3 linked regions of the Variovorax paradoxus genome follow. The protein of the gene in region 1 interacts with the protein of each later gene in a pairwise test. Links are inferred from orthologs where the notes say so. Each region holds a gene or a part of one and is shown in the gene's direction. Other genes may lie near its edges. The genes, in order: glnK, QFZ42_RS10515 and glnL.

Region 1 (4,215 bases):
TTTCACCTGGCCGCGGGGGAGATCCGCCGCCCACCAGCGCCACGGCACTGGACGTGTGGTGCGGCGCCGAGGTCGGCCGGTTCATCCAGCGCGCCGTCGAGAAGCTGCCGCCCAGGCTTGCCACCGCCGCGCTCTCGAGCGCCTCGTCGATGCTCATGGGTGGCAGCAGCCCGGCAAAGCGCTGTGCCAGCATCGACTTGCCCGAGCCCGGCTCGCCGACCATCAGGAGGCTGTGGCCGCCAGCGGCAGCGATTTCGAGCGCGCGCTTGGCGCCGGCATGGCCCTTGACGTCGGCCAGGTCGGCATAAAGGGGTGTGGGCGCTGCGGCCGCGGCGTGAACTCGGGCCCAGCCGTCCGGATGGGGCGGCTCGGCCGGAGCCACGGCGGCGGCGTCCTCGGCCATGAAGCGCTGCACCACGTCCAGCAGGTGCCTGGCGCCATACACCTCGCCGCCGGGCACCAGGGCCGCTTCTTTCGCGCTTTCCGTGGGCAGCACCAGGCGTGTCGCAATGCCGCGGGTGTGCAGGGCGAGGGCCATGGCGAGCGCGCCGCGCACGGGGCGCAACTCGCCCGAAAGCGAGAGTTCGCCGGCAAACTCGTGTCCCGCGAGCCGGGCGGACTGTATCTGCCCGCTGGCGGCGAGGATGCCGAGCGCGATGGGCAGGTCGAGGCGGCCGGAGTCCTTGGGCAGGTCCGCCGGCGCCAGATTGACGGTGATTCTCTTGTTGTTCGGAAATTCGAGCCCGGCGTTCTGGATGGCCGAACGCACGCGTTCGCGCGCCTCCTTGACCTCGGTTTCCGCGAGCCCGACGAGCGTGAAGCTCGGCAGGCCGTTCGCCAGATGCACCTCGACCGTGACACTGGCTGCTTCCAGCCCAAGCAAAGCGCGGCTTTGCACCAAAGACAAGCTCATTTTTATGACTCTCCCCATTGTGGTGCGCCCGTTTTTGGTCGGACTTGTGCACCGCGAGCCCTTGAGGGCGTCGCATCTGAACACTCTTGTAACTTTTCATCGGTGTTGCGGATGCAGGGGCTGCGGCCATGCAGCAGGGCGGAACGAGCACTTTGGCACGCTCCCTGCTATGAAACGCTGTCCACCCCAACAATCCACCAACTCCGAGGAGTCTCGATGATGCACCGTAAATTCGCCCAGGCAGTGGCCGTGGTCGCCCTTGCAGCCCTGCCGATGCTGGCGAGCGCCCAGCTCTCGGGGAATGTGGCCCTGACCAGCAACTACAAGTTCCGCGGTCAGGACCAGGACATGATCGGGAAGAACGACTACGCCAAGACCAAGGGCTTCAAGCCCGCGATCCAGGGCGGTTTCGACTACGCGTTCGGCGAAAGCGGCTTCTACGTGGGCAACTGGAATTCCAGCGTCAACTGGCTCCAGGGCAACAGCATCGAGAGCGACATCTACGGCGGCTACAAGTTCAAGGCCGGCCCGTTCGACATGGACGTGGGCGCGCTGACCTACATCTACCCCGGCAATTCCATCGGCAACACGACCGAACTGTACGGCGCGGGCACTTGGGCCGACGAAGCCATCGGCTCGTTCACCCTGAAGTACTCGCACACGGTGTCCAAGGACTACTTCGGCTACGCCGGCTACAAGTCGGGCTCGGGCCTGAAGGGCACCAACACCGGTTACCTGAACCTGGCCTACAGCAAGGAAATCGTGCCCAAGCTCACGCTGAAGGCCGCCCTCGGCTACACCCACATGTCCAGCGACATCCGCAGCCTGGGCTACAAGAGCTACGTGGACTACAACGTGGGCGTGTCGTATGACTTCGGCAACGGCCTGGCACTGGCCGGCTCGGTGCAGGGCGCCAACAAGAAGAGCTCCTACCTCGCGCTGAGCAACCCGGGGGTCGACTTCGGCTTCGGCCCGATCGGCCAGCAGTACTACTCGCCCAACAAGGCGCGCTTCATCGTTACGCTCAGCAAGACGCTGTAAGCAGGCACAAGAACAAGGTGCGGCCCAAGCTGCCGCGCCATTCATTCCATCCAAGAAGGAGAAAGTCATCATGAAGCTGGTCACAGCCATCATCAAACCGTTCAAGCTCGACGAGGTGCGCGAGGCACTGTCGGCCATCGGCGTGCAGGGCATCACGGTCACGGAGGTCAAGGGGTTCGGTCGCCAGAAGGGGCACACCGAGCTGTACCGCGGCGCCGAGTACGTGGTCGACTTCCTGCCCAAGGTCAAGATCGAAGCAGCGGTATCCGACGACCTCGTCGACCGCGTGATCGAAGCCGTCGAGGGTGCGGCCCGCACCGGCAAGATCGGCGACGGAAAGATTTTTGTCTACAACCTCGAGCAGGTCGTTCGCATCCGCACCGGTGAAACCGGCCGCGAAGCCCTCTGATCAGCCCGGAAAAAAACAACCATGAAAAAACTGCTTGTTTCTCTTGCACTCGGCTTGAGCGTGCTCGCTGCCGGCACGGCCGCCTTCGCACAGGCGCCCGCGGCGGAAGCGCCAGCTGCAACCGCACCGGCGGCCAGCGCCCCGGCTCCCGCGGCTGCTCCTGCGGCTGCGGCACCTGCCGCAGCCCCCGCTGCTGCCGAAGCAGCACCCGCCGCAGCGCCGGCTCCTTCCTTCAACAAGGGTGACACCAGCTGGATGATGCTGTCCACGCTGCTCGTCATCATGATGACCGTTCCCGGCCTGGCGCTGTTCTACGGCGGCCTGGTGCGCAGCAAGAACATGCTGTCGGTGCTGATGCAGGTGATGGTCACCTTCTCGATGATCGTCGTGCTGTGGCTCATTTACGGCTACAGCATCGCGTTCACCGAAGGGAATGCCTTCTTCGGCGGATTCGACCGGCTCTTCATGAAGGGGATCTTCGATCCGGCCACCGGTGTGTTCGCGCCCGGCGCCACCTTCAGCAAGGGCGTCTACATCCCCGAACTGCTGTTCGCCGCCTTCCAGGCCACCTTCGCCGGCATCACCTGCTGCCTGATCGTGGGTGCCTTCGCGGAGCGCGCCAAGTTCTCGGCCGTGCTGCTGTTCATGGTGATCTGGTTCACCTTCAGCTATGCGCCGCTCGCCCACATGGTCTGGTTCTGGATGGGCCCTGACGCCTACGCCTCCAAGGACGTGGTCGATGCCATGAACGGCAAGGCCGGCCTGATCTGGCAGTGGGGCGCGCTCGACTTCGCCGGCGGCACCGTGGTGCATATCAACGCCGCCGTCGCCGGCCTGGTCGGTGCCTTCGTCATCGGCAAGCGCGTCGGCTACGGCAAGGAAGCCTTCACGCCGCACTCGCTCACGCTCACCATGGTCGGCGCTTCGCTGCTGTGGGTCGGCTGGTTCGGTTTCAACGCCGGTTCGGCCCTCGAAGCCGGCACCAGCGCCGTGCTCGCCTTCATGAACACCTTCACCGCCACCGCTGCCGCGGTGCTCGCATGGTGCATCGGTGAAGCGCTGATGCGCGGCAAGGCCTCGATGCTGGGTGCCGCTTCGGGTGCCGTTGCAGGCCTCGTGGCCATCACCCCGGCCGCCGGCAACGTCGGCCTGATGGGCGCGATCATCATCGGCTTCATCGCCGGCTTCGCCTGCCTCTGGGGCGTCAACGGCCTCAAGAAGCTGCTCGGCGCGGACGACTCGCTCGACGTGTTCGGCGTGCACGGTGTCGGCGGTATCGTCGGTGCGCTGCTCACCGGCGTGTTCAACACCCAGGCACTCGGCGGCCCCGGCCTCGTGGGCGACTGGGTCACGGCCAGCGTCATCTCCAACGGCATCGGTGCCCAGGTCTGGATCCAGCTCAAGGGCGTGCTGCTGACCATCGTCTGGTCGGGCGTGGTGGCGTTCATCGCCTTCAAGATCGCCGACCTCACCATCGGCCTGCGTGTGTCGGAAGAAGAAGAGCGCGAAGGCCTCGACATCTCCTCGCACGGCGAGACCGCATATAACAGGTAACCCCCCAGTCTTCGCGCACTTCGTGTCGCTTCGCCAACCCCCCTGCTGGGGGCAACACCAGCGGCCCGGCAAAGCCGGTTCCGCGGTGTTTCTGGAAGAAGGCATGCGGTGCGCGGGCTGGTGGTGAGAAGAAGAAAAAGCAGGAACGAGTTTTTCAGCAAGGTCTCCTTTGGATGTTCAGCCCGCGAGCGCTTCGGCGTCAGCGGGCTTTTTTTTTGGCCTGCGGGGGAGCGGATGCACAATGCCGAGATCATGTGGACCACCCTCGAAGACAGCCTTTGCGAGCTCGGCGAATCGC
Region 2 (4,661 bases), 2.9 Mb from region 1 along the record:
CAGCGGGGCCTTGAGCTTCAGGTGGTATTGCGTGACGCGCTCGACCCGGCGCAGCGCCAAGCCGCAGTTGTGGGCGATGTCGGTCGCCTTGGAAGCCCAGGGCGACACGGTGCCCAGGCGGGGTGTGACGACCACCGAGGCGCCCCCCTTGGCCAGTGCCTCGAAGGGCTCGCCATAGGTCAGCAAGGCGGCAAAACGCTCGTGGTCGGCCGGGCTCAGGGCTGCGTCGGTGACCACCAGGTGCACGAAACGCGCGGCGATGCCCTCGATGCGCGGCTCGATGGCCTGCAGCTTGGGCAGCAGCTGCCGCGCGCGGAAGTCGCTGAGCGCGCTGCCGCCCTCGAAAAAGGTTACGACGGGAAGGGCTTGAGATGCAGGCTGCGTCACGGTCGATGGGCCTCGGGGGCCGCGTTGGAAATCAAGAAATCGAGGGCGGATGGTCGCTGACTGGGGCCATCCGCGTTAACCCGGAATTTTAGGCCAATGCAGGGCCGCCCCGAGTTCGCCATTCCACAAGGAGGCGGCAGGGACACGAAGTGCGCCGCACCGGGGCAGGTTCATCTGCTGGATGGGATAATTCCGGGATGAGCATTACCTACAAAGACGCGGCAGGCATCGAAGCCATGCGCGTCGCCTGCCGTCTGGCCTCCGAGGTGCTGGACTACCTCACGCCCTTCATCAAGCCGGGCATCACCACGAACGACGTCGACCGGCTGGCCGCCGAGTACATGGTCAAGCAGGGCACCACCTCGGCCACCGTGGGCTACATGGGCGCCAGCAGCGTGCCCTTTCCGAAGTCGCTCTGCACCTCGGTGAACCACGTGGTCTGCCACGGCATTCCCAATGACAAGCCCTTGAAAAAGGGCGACATCATGAACGTCGACGTGACCGTCGTCAAAGACGGCTGGTTCGGCGACAACAGCCGCATGTACATCATCGGCGATGCCTCCATTGCGGCCAAGCGCCTGTGCAGCGTCACCTTCGAAGCCATGTGGCACGGCATTCTGCAGGTGCGCCCGGGGGCCCACCTGGGCGACATCGGCCATGCCATCCAGAAATTCGCCGAGGGCCAGGGCTATTCGATCGTGCGCGAGTTTTGCGGCCATGGCGTGGGCCAGCGCTTTCACGAAGAACCGCAGGTGCTGCACTACGGCCGCCCGGGCACGCTGGAAGAACTCAAGCCCGGCATGATCTTCACCATCGAGCCGATGATCAACGCCGGCAAGCGCGAGGTGAAGGAAGACTTCAAGGGCGGCCAGTACGACGGCTGGACCATCGTCACCCGCGACCATTCGCTCTCGGCGCAATGGGAGCACACGGTGCTGGTCACCGAAACGGGCTACGAAGTGCTCACGCTGTCGGAAGGCAGCCCGCCCCTGCCCTCGTTCGTCACCTCCACGAAAACGTGAGCCGCGCGAGCGGCGCACGGCCCCGGACAAAGCCGTGATCGAACCCGCCAAGATCGATGTCGCCACGCTGCGCGAAGCCTATCGCGCAAAGAAGCTCGCGCTGTTCGACACCCTGCGGCTTGCACGCGCGCCCACGCGCAGCGTGCACACGGTGCTGCGCCAGCTGTCGGCGCTGGCCGACCAGACGCTGTGCGCGCTGTGGCGCGAAGCCGATTTCGGCGATTCGCTCGCGCTGGCGGCCGTGGGCGGCTTCGGCCGCGGCGAGCTGTTTCCGTATTCCGACGTCGACGTGCTGTTGCTGCTGCCGCCCGAAGGCCACGCCAGCGAAATCGACCCGGCTCGCATCGAGGCCTTCATCGGCCACTGCTGGGACGCGGGCCTTGAAATCGGCTCCAGCGTGCGCACGGTCGAGGAGTGCCTGGCCGAAGCCGAGAAGGACGTGACCGTCCAGACATCGCTGCTCGAATCGCGGTTGATCACCGGCAACAAGAAGCTCTTCGTGGCTTTTCGCCGCCGCTTTGCCCGGGCCATCGATCCGCAGGCTTTCTTCATGGCCAAGTCGCAGGAAATGCGGCACCGCCACCAGAAGTACGACAACACCCCCTACGCGCTCGAACCCAATTGCAAGGAGTCGCCGGGCGGCCTGCGCGACCTGCAGACCATTCTCTGGATGACCAAGGCGGCCGGATTCGGCAGCCGCTGGGACGACCTTGCCAAGAACGGCCTGGCCACTTCTTTCGAGGCGCAGCAGATCAAGCGCAACGAGGCCCTGCTCTCGCTGATCCGCGCGCGGCTGCACGTGATTGCCAACCGGCGCGAAGACCGCCTGGTGTTCGACCTGCAGACCGCCGTGGCCGCGAGCTTCGGCTACGAGAGCGAGTCCCAGCGCAAGTCGAGCGAGGCGCTGATGCGGCGCTACTACTGGGCGGCCAAGGCGGTGTCCCAGTTGAATCAGATCTTGCTGCTCAACATCGCGGAGCGCCTGCAGCCGATGGACGAGCAACACACGCCCGTCAACGAGCGCTTCTACGAGCGCGCGGGGCTGATCGAGATTGCGAGCGACGACCTCTACGAGCGCGAGCCGCACGCCATTCTCGAGACCTTCCTGCTCTACCAGAAGACCATCGGCGTGAAGGGCCTGTCGGCGCGCACGCTGCGCGCGCTCTACAACGCGCGCCACGTGATGGACAGCAAGTTCCGCAACGATCCGGTCAATCACGAGACCTTCATGCGCATCCTGCTGCAGCCCTACGGCATCACGCATGCCTTCCGGCTGATGAACCAGACCTCGGTGCTGGGGCGCTACCTGCGGGTGTTCCGCAGCATCGTGGGCCAGATGCAGCACGATCTGTTCCACGTGTACACGGTGGACCAGCACATCTTGATGGTGCTGCGCAACGTGCGGCGCTTCTTCATCGCCGAGCATGCGCATGAATACCCGTTCTGCTCGCAGCTTGCGGCCGGCTGGGACAAGCCCTGGATTCTCTACGTGGCGGCGCTGTTCCACGACATTGCCAAAGGCCGCGGCGGCGACCACTCCACGCTCGGCGCACGCGACGTGCAGCGCTTCTGCAAGCAGCACGGCATCGCGCGCGAAGACTCCAAGCTGATCGAATTCCTCGTGGCCGAACACCTGGTGATGAGCCAGGTGGCGCAAAAGCAAGACCTGAGCGATCCCGAGGTGATCGGCGCCTTCGCCAAGCGCGTGGGCAACGAGCGCTACCTCACCGCCCTTTATCTGCTGACCATCGCCGACATCCGCGGCACCTCGCCGCGCGTCTGGAATGCCTGGAAGGGCAAGCTGCTCGAAGACCTGTACCGCTACACCCTGCGCGCGCTCGGTGGCCGCATGCCCGACCCGGACGCCGAGGTCGAATCGCGCAAGCGCGAGGCACTGGTGCAGCTCGCGTTGCACGCGCAGCGCTTCGAAGCGCACAAGGCGCTGTGGGACACGCTCGATGTCGGCTACTTCATGCGCCACGACGCGGCCGAGATCGCGTGGCATGCCAAGCAGCTCTCGCGCTTCGTGCCGCCATCCAACGTACCCGTCGACCCCAAGGCGCCGCCCATCGTGCGGGCGCGTCTTTCGCCGGTGGGCGAAGGGCTGCAGGTGGTGGTCTACACGCCGGACCAGCCCGACCTGTTCGCGCGCATCTGCGGCTATTTCGACCAGTCGTCGTTCAGCATCCTTGACGCAAAAGTACACACCACGAGCAACGGCTACGGGCTCGACACCTTCCAGGTTGTAACTACTTTCCTGCCCGACCACTACCGCGATCTCATCAGCATGGTCGAGTCCGGCCTTGGACAAACGCTGACCGAAGCCGGCCCTCTGCCTCCACCCAGCGTGGGACGGGTGTCGCGCCGCGTGCGCAGCTTCCCGATCAAGCCGCGCATCAGCCTGTTGCCCGACGACAAGGCGCAGCGCTGGCTGCTCAACATCTCGGCCAGCGACCGTGCGGGGCTGCTGTATTCGGTAGCACGCGTGCTCGCACGGCATCACCTGAATCTGCAACTCGCCAAGGTCACGACCCTGGGCGAGCGCGTGGAAGACACGTTCCTGATCAGCGGCCCTGAGCTGCAAGGGCAGAAGACGCAGCTGGCCATCGAGACCGAACTGATGGACGCTCTGGCCTCCTGAGGCGCTTTCCGCTTGTTTCGTTCGCAGGCGCATCCTGCGGCATGATGTTGCCGACTTGATTCAACTCGATCGGCAACACTCGACATGAGCCAAAAGACCCATCCTCTCGCGGGCCAGCCCGCACCGCTGGACCTCCTCGTCAACGTCCCGCGCCTCATCTCGGCCTACTACACGGGCCGGCCCGATCCGTCGGTGCCCGCCCAGCGCGTGGCCTTCGGAACATCGGGGCACCGCGGCTCCTCGTTCGACGACGCGTTCAACGAATGGCATGTGCTGGCCATCAGCCAAGCGATTGCCGACTACCGCAAGCAAAAAGGCATCGACGGTCCGCTCTTCCTGGGCATCGATACGCATGCGCTCTCCACGCCCGCATTCAACAGCGCGGTCGAAGTGCTGGCCGCCAACGGCGTCGAGCTGATGCTGTCGAAGGACGACGAGTACACGCCGACGCCTGCCGTCTCGCATGCCATCCTGGTCTACAACCGCGGCCGCACCACGGGGCTGGCCGACGGCATCGTGATCACGCCTTCGCACAATCCGCCCGAAAGCGGCGGCTTCAAGTACAACCCGCCCAACGGCGGCCCGGCGGGCACCGACATCACCTCCGCGGT
Region 3 (4,498 bases), 1.6 Mb from region 1 along the record:
GAAAACAAGATCCATCCGGGCGAAGCCGCCAGCAAGGACCTGTACCACCTGCCGCCGGAAGAAGACGCGCTGATCCCGACCGTGTGCCACAGCCTCGACCAAGCGCTGGAATACCTCGACAAGGACCGTGCGTTCCTGACCAAGGGCGGCGTGTTCACCGATGCCTACATCGATGCGTACATCGACCTCAAGATGCAGGAAGTCACGCGCTTCCGCATGGCGACCCATCCGGTCGAGTTCGACATGTACTACTCCCTGTAAATCGGCGGGCGCAAGCCCCTGACGGGTAAGTAAGACAGAAAGGACGGCTTCGGCCGTCCTTTTTCGTTGACGCGGAACATCTTGTCACCGATGGAGTCGAATTGCATGAAAATGCGCCTTTGTCGCGCCATCCACCGATTCTCATGAAGACTGCTTCTCTCATTTTCCTGGCTGGTTCATTGTTGGCCGTCGCCGTGCCGGCGACGTCGCAGGAGCGCGTGTGGCGCTGCGGCAATGAATACACCAACAACTCGACCATTGCGCAGCAAAAAGGCTGCAAGGTCATGGAAGGCGGCAACGTCACCGTCGTGCAAGGCTCCGGGATGCCGGCCGCCAAGTCTTCGGGCGGCGGCGGTGGCTCCTCCGCTGCGCGTGCGCCCGCAGGCAGCCCGCGCGTCGAAGGCGTCGACCAGCGCGCGCGCGACGGTGAAGCGCGTTCGGTGCTCGAAGCCGAGCTCAAGAAAGCAGAAGCCCGCCAGGCCGAGCTGCAGAAGGAATACAACAACGGCGAGCCCGAGAAGCAGGGCAGCGAAGGCCGCAACTACCAGAAGTATCTCGATCGCGTGGCTGAAATGAAGGCCGAACTGGCGCGCAACGAGAGCGACATCGCCGGCATTCGCCGCGAACTTGGCCGCCTGCCGGTCAAGCAGTAGTCAGTCCATCATGGCATTCGGGAAGAAGGCGGCCGGCGCCACGCCGCGCTTTCAGCCCTTCGATCTGCTGTCCACGCTGATTGCCGTGGTCAGCACCAACGGTTCGGTGCTGTTCGCCAACGCGGCCCTCGAAGACGCGCTGGGCACATCGCGCCGCACCCTCGAAGGTTCTCAGTTCGGCGCCTGCTTTCACGAGCCGCACGTGCTTCGCACCGCCATCGACGGCGCGCGCAGCAACGACTTCGCCACGCTGCGCTACGAAGCCTTCCTGCGCCGCGTCAACCACGAGCTGATGCCGGTGCAGGTCACCCTGGCGCAGGGCGACAAGTCGGGCGAGCTCGTCATCGAGATGTCGCCGCTCGAGCAGCAGGTGCGCCAGGACCGCGAGGAACGCCTGCTCGACCAGGCGCAGGCGAACAAGGAACTCATCCGCAATCTCGCACACGAAATCAAGAACCCGCTGGGCGGCATTCGCGGCGCGGCGCAGCTGCTGCAGATGGAGGTGGAGTCGCGCGACCTCATCGAATACACCCAGGTCATCATTCACGAAGCCGACCGGCTGCAGACGCTGGTCGACCGCTTGCTGGCGCCGCACCGGCGCCCGCACGTGGTGGGCGACGTCAACATCCACGAAGTCTGCGAGCGCGTGCGCTCGGTCATTCTTGCGGAGTTTCCGCGCGACCTGCACATCGAGCGCGACTTCGACGTGTCGATTCCCGAGTTTCGCGGCGACCGCGAGCAGCTGATCCAGGCCACGCTCAACATCGTGCACAACGCGGCGCAGGCCCTGGCGGAGCGCCGCGCGGCGGGCGACGCGCAGATCACTTTCAAGACCCGCATCGCCCGACAGGTGATATTCAATAAGCAGTGGTATCGATTGGCACTGGAATTGCATGTCATCGACAACGGACCGGGTGTGCCGGACACGATCAAGGACCGCATCTTCTATCCGCTCGTATCGGGAAGGGAAGGCGGGACAGGGCTTGGATTGACGCTCGCACAAACTTTTGTGCAACAGCATCACGGCGTGATCGAGTGCGACAGTGTCCCGGGCCGAACCGATTTCAAGATACTGATACCGCTGCCCTAGCAGCACGGCAACAAGGAGATGCATGAAGCCGATCTGGATAGTTGATGACGACCAATCGATCCGCTTCGTGCTGGAGAAGGCCTTGCTGCGCGAAGACCTGCCCACGCGCAGCTTCACCAACACGCGCGAGGTGCTGGCCGCCCTCGAACTCGCCGCCGACGACGAACAGCAGGGCCCGCAGGTCCTGGTGAGCGACATCCGCATGCCCGGCGGCTCCGGGCTCGACTTGCTCGACAAGATCAAGGCCAAGCACCCCGGCCTGCCCGTCATCATCATGACGGCGTTTTCCGACCTCGACAGCGCCGTTTCGGCGTTCCAGGGCGGTGCCTTCGAATACCTGCCCAAGCCCTTCGACCTGCCGCGTGCCGTCGAGCTCATCCGCCGCGCCGTCGACGAAAGCCAGCGTGAGGAAGTGGCCGAGGAGCGCATGGTGGCCGCGCCCGAAATGCTGGGCCAGGCGCCCGCCATGCAGGACGTGTTCCGCGCCATCGGCCGCCTCTCGCAAAGCAACGTGACGGTGCTCATCACCGGCGAATCGGGCTCGGGCAAGGAACTGGTGGCGCGCGCGCTGCACAAGCATTCGCCGCGCGCCAACGGCCCCTTCGTCGCCATCAACACCGCGGCCATTCCCAAGGACCTGCTGGAGAGCGAACTCTTCGGCCACGAGCGCGGCGCCTTCACCGGCGCGCAGACCATGCGGCGCGGCCGCTTCGAGCAGGCCGAAGGCGGCACGCTCTTTCTCGACGAAATCGGCGACATGCCTTTCGACCTTCAGACCCGCCTCTTGCGCGTGCTGAGCGACGGGCATTTCTACCGCGTGGGCGGCCACAACTCGGTCAAGGCCAACGTGCGCGTGATTGCGGCCACGCACCAGGACCTGGAGCAGCGCGTGAAGCTCGGCGGCTTCCGCGAAGACCTGTTCCACCGCCTCAACGTGATTCGCCTGCGCCTGCCCGCGCTGCGCGAGCGCGGCGAAGACGTGCCCGCGCTCACGCGCCACTTCCTGCAGGTGAGTGCGCGCCAGCTTGGCGTCGAGCCCAAGCGCATCTCCGATGCGGCGTTGGCCAAGCTCGCATCGTTCAGCTTCCCCGGCAACGTGCGCCAGCTCGAGAATATCTGCCACTGGCTCACCGTCATGGCGCCAGCCCAGCTCATCGAAGCCAAGGACCTGCCGCCCGAGGTCATGGCCGCCGCAGCCGGCGTGGAAGCAAAAGCCGCGGATACAGGCGTCGGCACGGCAACTCTCGTGCAACCCGCACCGTTGCTGTCGCCGAGCCCCGAGCGTGAATCCGCTCCGGCGAGCGCCGCGCCGGAAGCCAGCACTGAAGGCCTCGTGGGCGCCAGCAGTTGGGAGAGCGGCCTTGAAATGGAAGCCCAGGCGCTGCTGGCCGCCGGTCGCACCGACGTCTGGGACGCGCTTTCGCGCCGCTTCGAGTCGCGGCTCATCCTCACCGCCCTGGCCAACACCCGCGGCCGCCGCATCGAAGCCGCTCAAAAGCTGGGCATCGGACGCAACACCATCACCCGGAAGATCCAGGAACTGGGCATCGAATAGGCTGCCGCTTCGAATAGAGAGAAGGAGAGAGCGGCGGCCCATTCCAGGACCACCGCGACGACTGGGGCGAGCCTCAGCTACCGGCTTCGCTGTCCTAAAGTCAGCGAATCCAGCTGGAAGTTTCCGCTCTTGTCCCAAAGCCACGTGTCGACATACGTGTGGGCGCCGAGTCGCCCCGGGCTGGGCAGCGGCGATGCCGCTTTGATGAGCTCCGCGATCTTGCCCGGCACTTCCGGGGCATGGCTCGGCACGCGGCTGAACGTGACGTTCGTGACATTGCCGTTCGCATCGAGCTCGGTTTCGACCACCACCACGGCATAGACCAGCGGAGGAATCTTCCCCTTGTAGATGCGCTGGGCGTAGGCCTTGTAGATCTGGCGCGCGCCAGTCTTGCGATAGGCCCGCACGGCCGGTGTTTGCGCGGTGATCAGGCGCACGGTCGGCACGTCGGTCCTCGGGCTTGCCACCTCGTCGGGCGCGGAGGGGGCCGACTTGCCGTCTTCGGCCTTGTCCGCGGACTTGAAAGCCGAGCAGGCGACGAGGGTCAGCGCCGCTGCAATGATCGTGAGGGTGCGAATGGTCATCTTCGTCAAATTCCTTGGTCGAGATCGAGCACCACGGGTGCATGGTCGCTTGGCTTTTCCCACTTGCGCGGCACGCGGTCGATGATGCACCCTTTGACGCGCGGCACCAGCGGCTCGCTCACCAAGATGTGGTCGATGCGAAGGCCCCGGTTCTTCTGGTAGCCCAGCATCCGGTAGTCCCACCACGAATAGCTCTTCTCGGGCTGCTCGCACAGGCGGAAGCTGTCGACCAGGCCAAGCTGGAGCAGCGCCCTGAACTCCTCGCGTTCCTCGGTCGTGTGATGGATCGTTTCTTTCAGGCCCACCGGGTCATAGCTGTCGCGGTCTTCGGGCGTGATGTTGAAGTCCCCGAGCA

What was found.
Region 2: the proteins of glnK (region 1) and QFZ42_RS10515 interact in binary tests that used the Escherichia coli proteins (3 or more experiments, as listed by UniProt). The link is inferred for Variovorax paradoxus from one-to-one orthologs.
Region 3: the proteins of glnK (region 1) and glnL interact in binary tests that used the Escherichia coli proteins (3 or more experiments, as listed by UniProt). The link is inferred for Variovorax paradoxus from one-to-one orthologs.

What each region holds. Positions count from the first base shown.
Region 1 is NZ_JAUSXG010000001.1:5,110,882-5,115,096, reverse strand. The notes cover bases 1,013-3,693. They hold glnK (P-II family nitrogen regulator), read left to right. Parts: upstream 1,013-2,024; coding sequence 2,025-2,363; downstream 2,364-3,693. Other genes in these bases: QFZ42_RS24315 (ammonium transporter), read left to right, coding at 2,385-3,693; QFZ42_RS24325 (TorF family putative porin), read left to right, coding at 1,130-1,954. Also shown: QFZ42_RS24330 (YifB family Mg chelatase-like AAA ATPase), read right to left, coding at 1-913; more of QFZ42_RS24315, read left to right, coding at 3,694-3,917; QFZ42_RS24310 (SMP-30/gluconolactonase/LRE family protein), read left to right, coding at 4,170-4,215. UniProt on the Escherichia coli protein: Involved in the regulation of nitrogen metabolism. Regulates the activity of its targets by protein-protein interaction in response to the nitrogen status of the cell.
Region 2 is NZ_JAUSXG010000001.1:2,244,050-2,248,710, reverse strand. What follows is about bases 1,124-4,250. They hold QFZ42_RS10515 ([protein-PII] uridylyltransferase), read left to right. Parts: upstream 1,124-1,443; coding sequence 1,444-4,050; downstream 4,051-4,250. Other genes in these bases: pgm (phosphoglucomutase (alpha-D-glucose-1,6-bisphosphate-dependent)), read left to right, coding at 4,135-4,250; map (type I methionyl aminopeptidase), read left to right, coding at 1,124-1,409. Outside these bases: purL (phosphoribosylformylglycinamidine synthase), read right to left, coding at 1-387; more of map, read left to right, coding at 585-1,123; more of pgm, read left to right, coding at 4,251-4,661.
Region 3 is NZ_JAUSXG010000001.1:3,495,555-3,500,052, reverse strand. What follows is about bases 1-2,964. They hold glnL (nitrogen regulation protein NR(II)), read left to right. Parts: upstream 1-924; coding sequence 925-2,004; downstream 2,005-2,964. Other genes in these bases: ntrC (nitrogen regulation protein NR(I)), read left to right, coding at 2,027-2,964; QFZ42_RS16590 (hypothetical protein), read left to right, coding at 405-914; glnA (type I glutamate--ammonia ligase), read left to right, coding at 1-261. Outside these bases: more of ntrC, read left to right, coding at 2,965-3,559; QFZ42_RS16575 (hypothetical protein), read right to left, coding at 3,637-4,143; xth (exodeoxyribonuclease III), read right to left, coding at 4,149-4,498.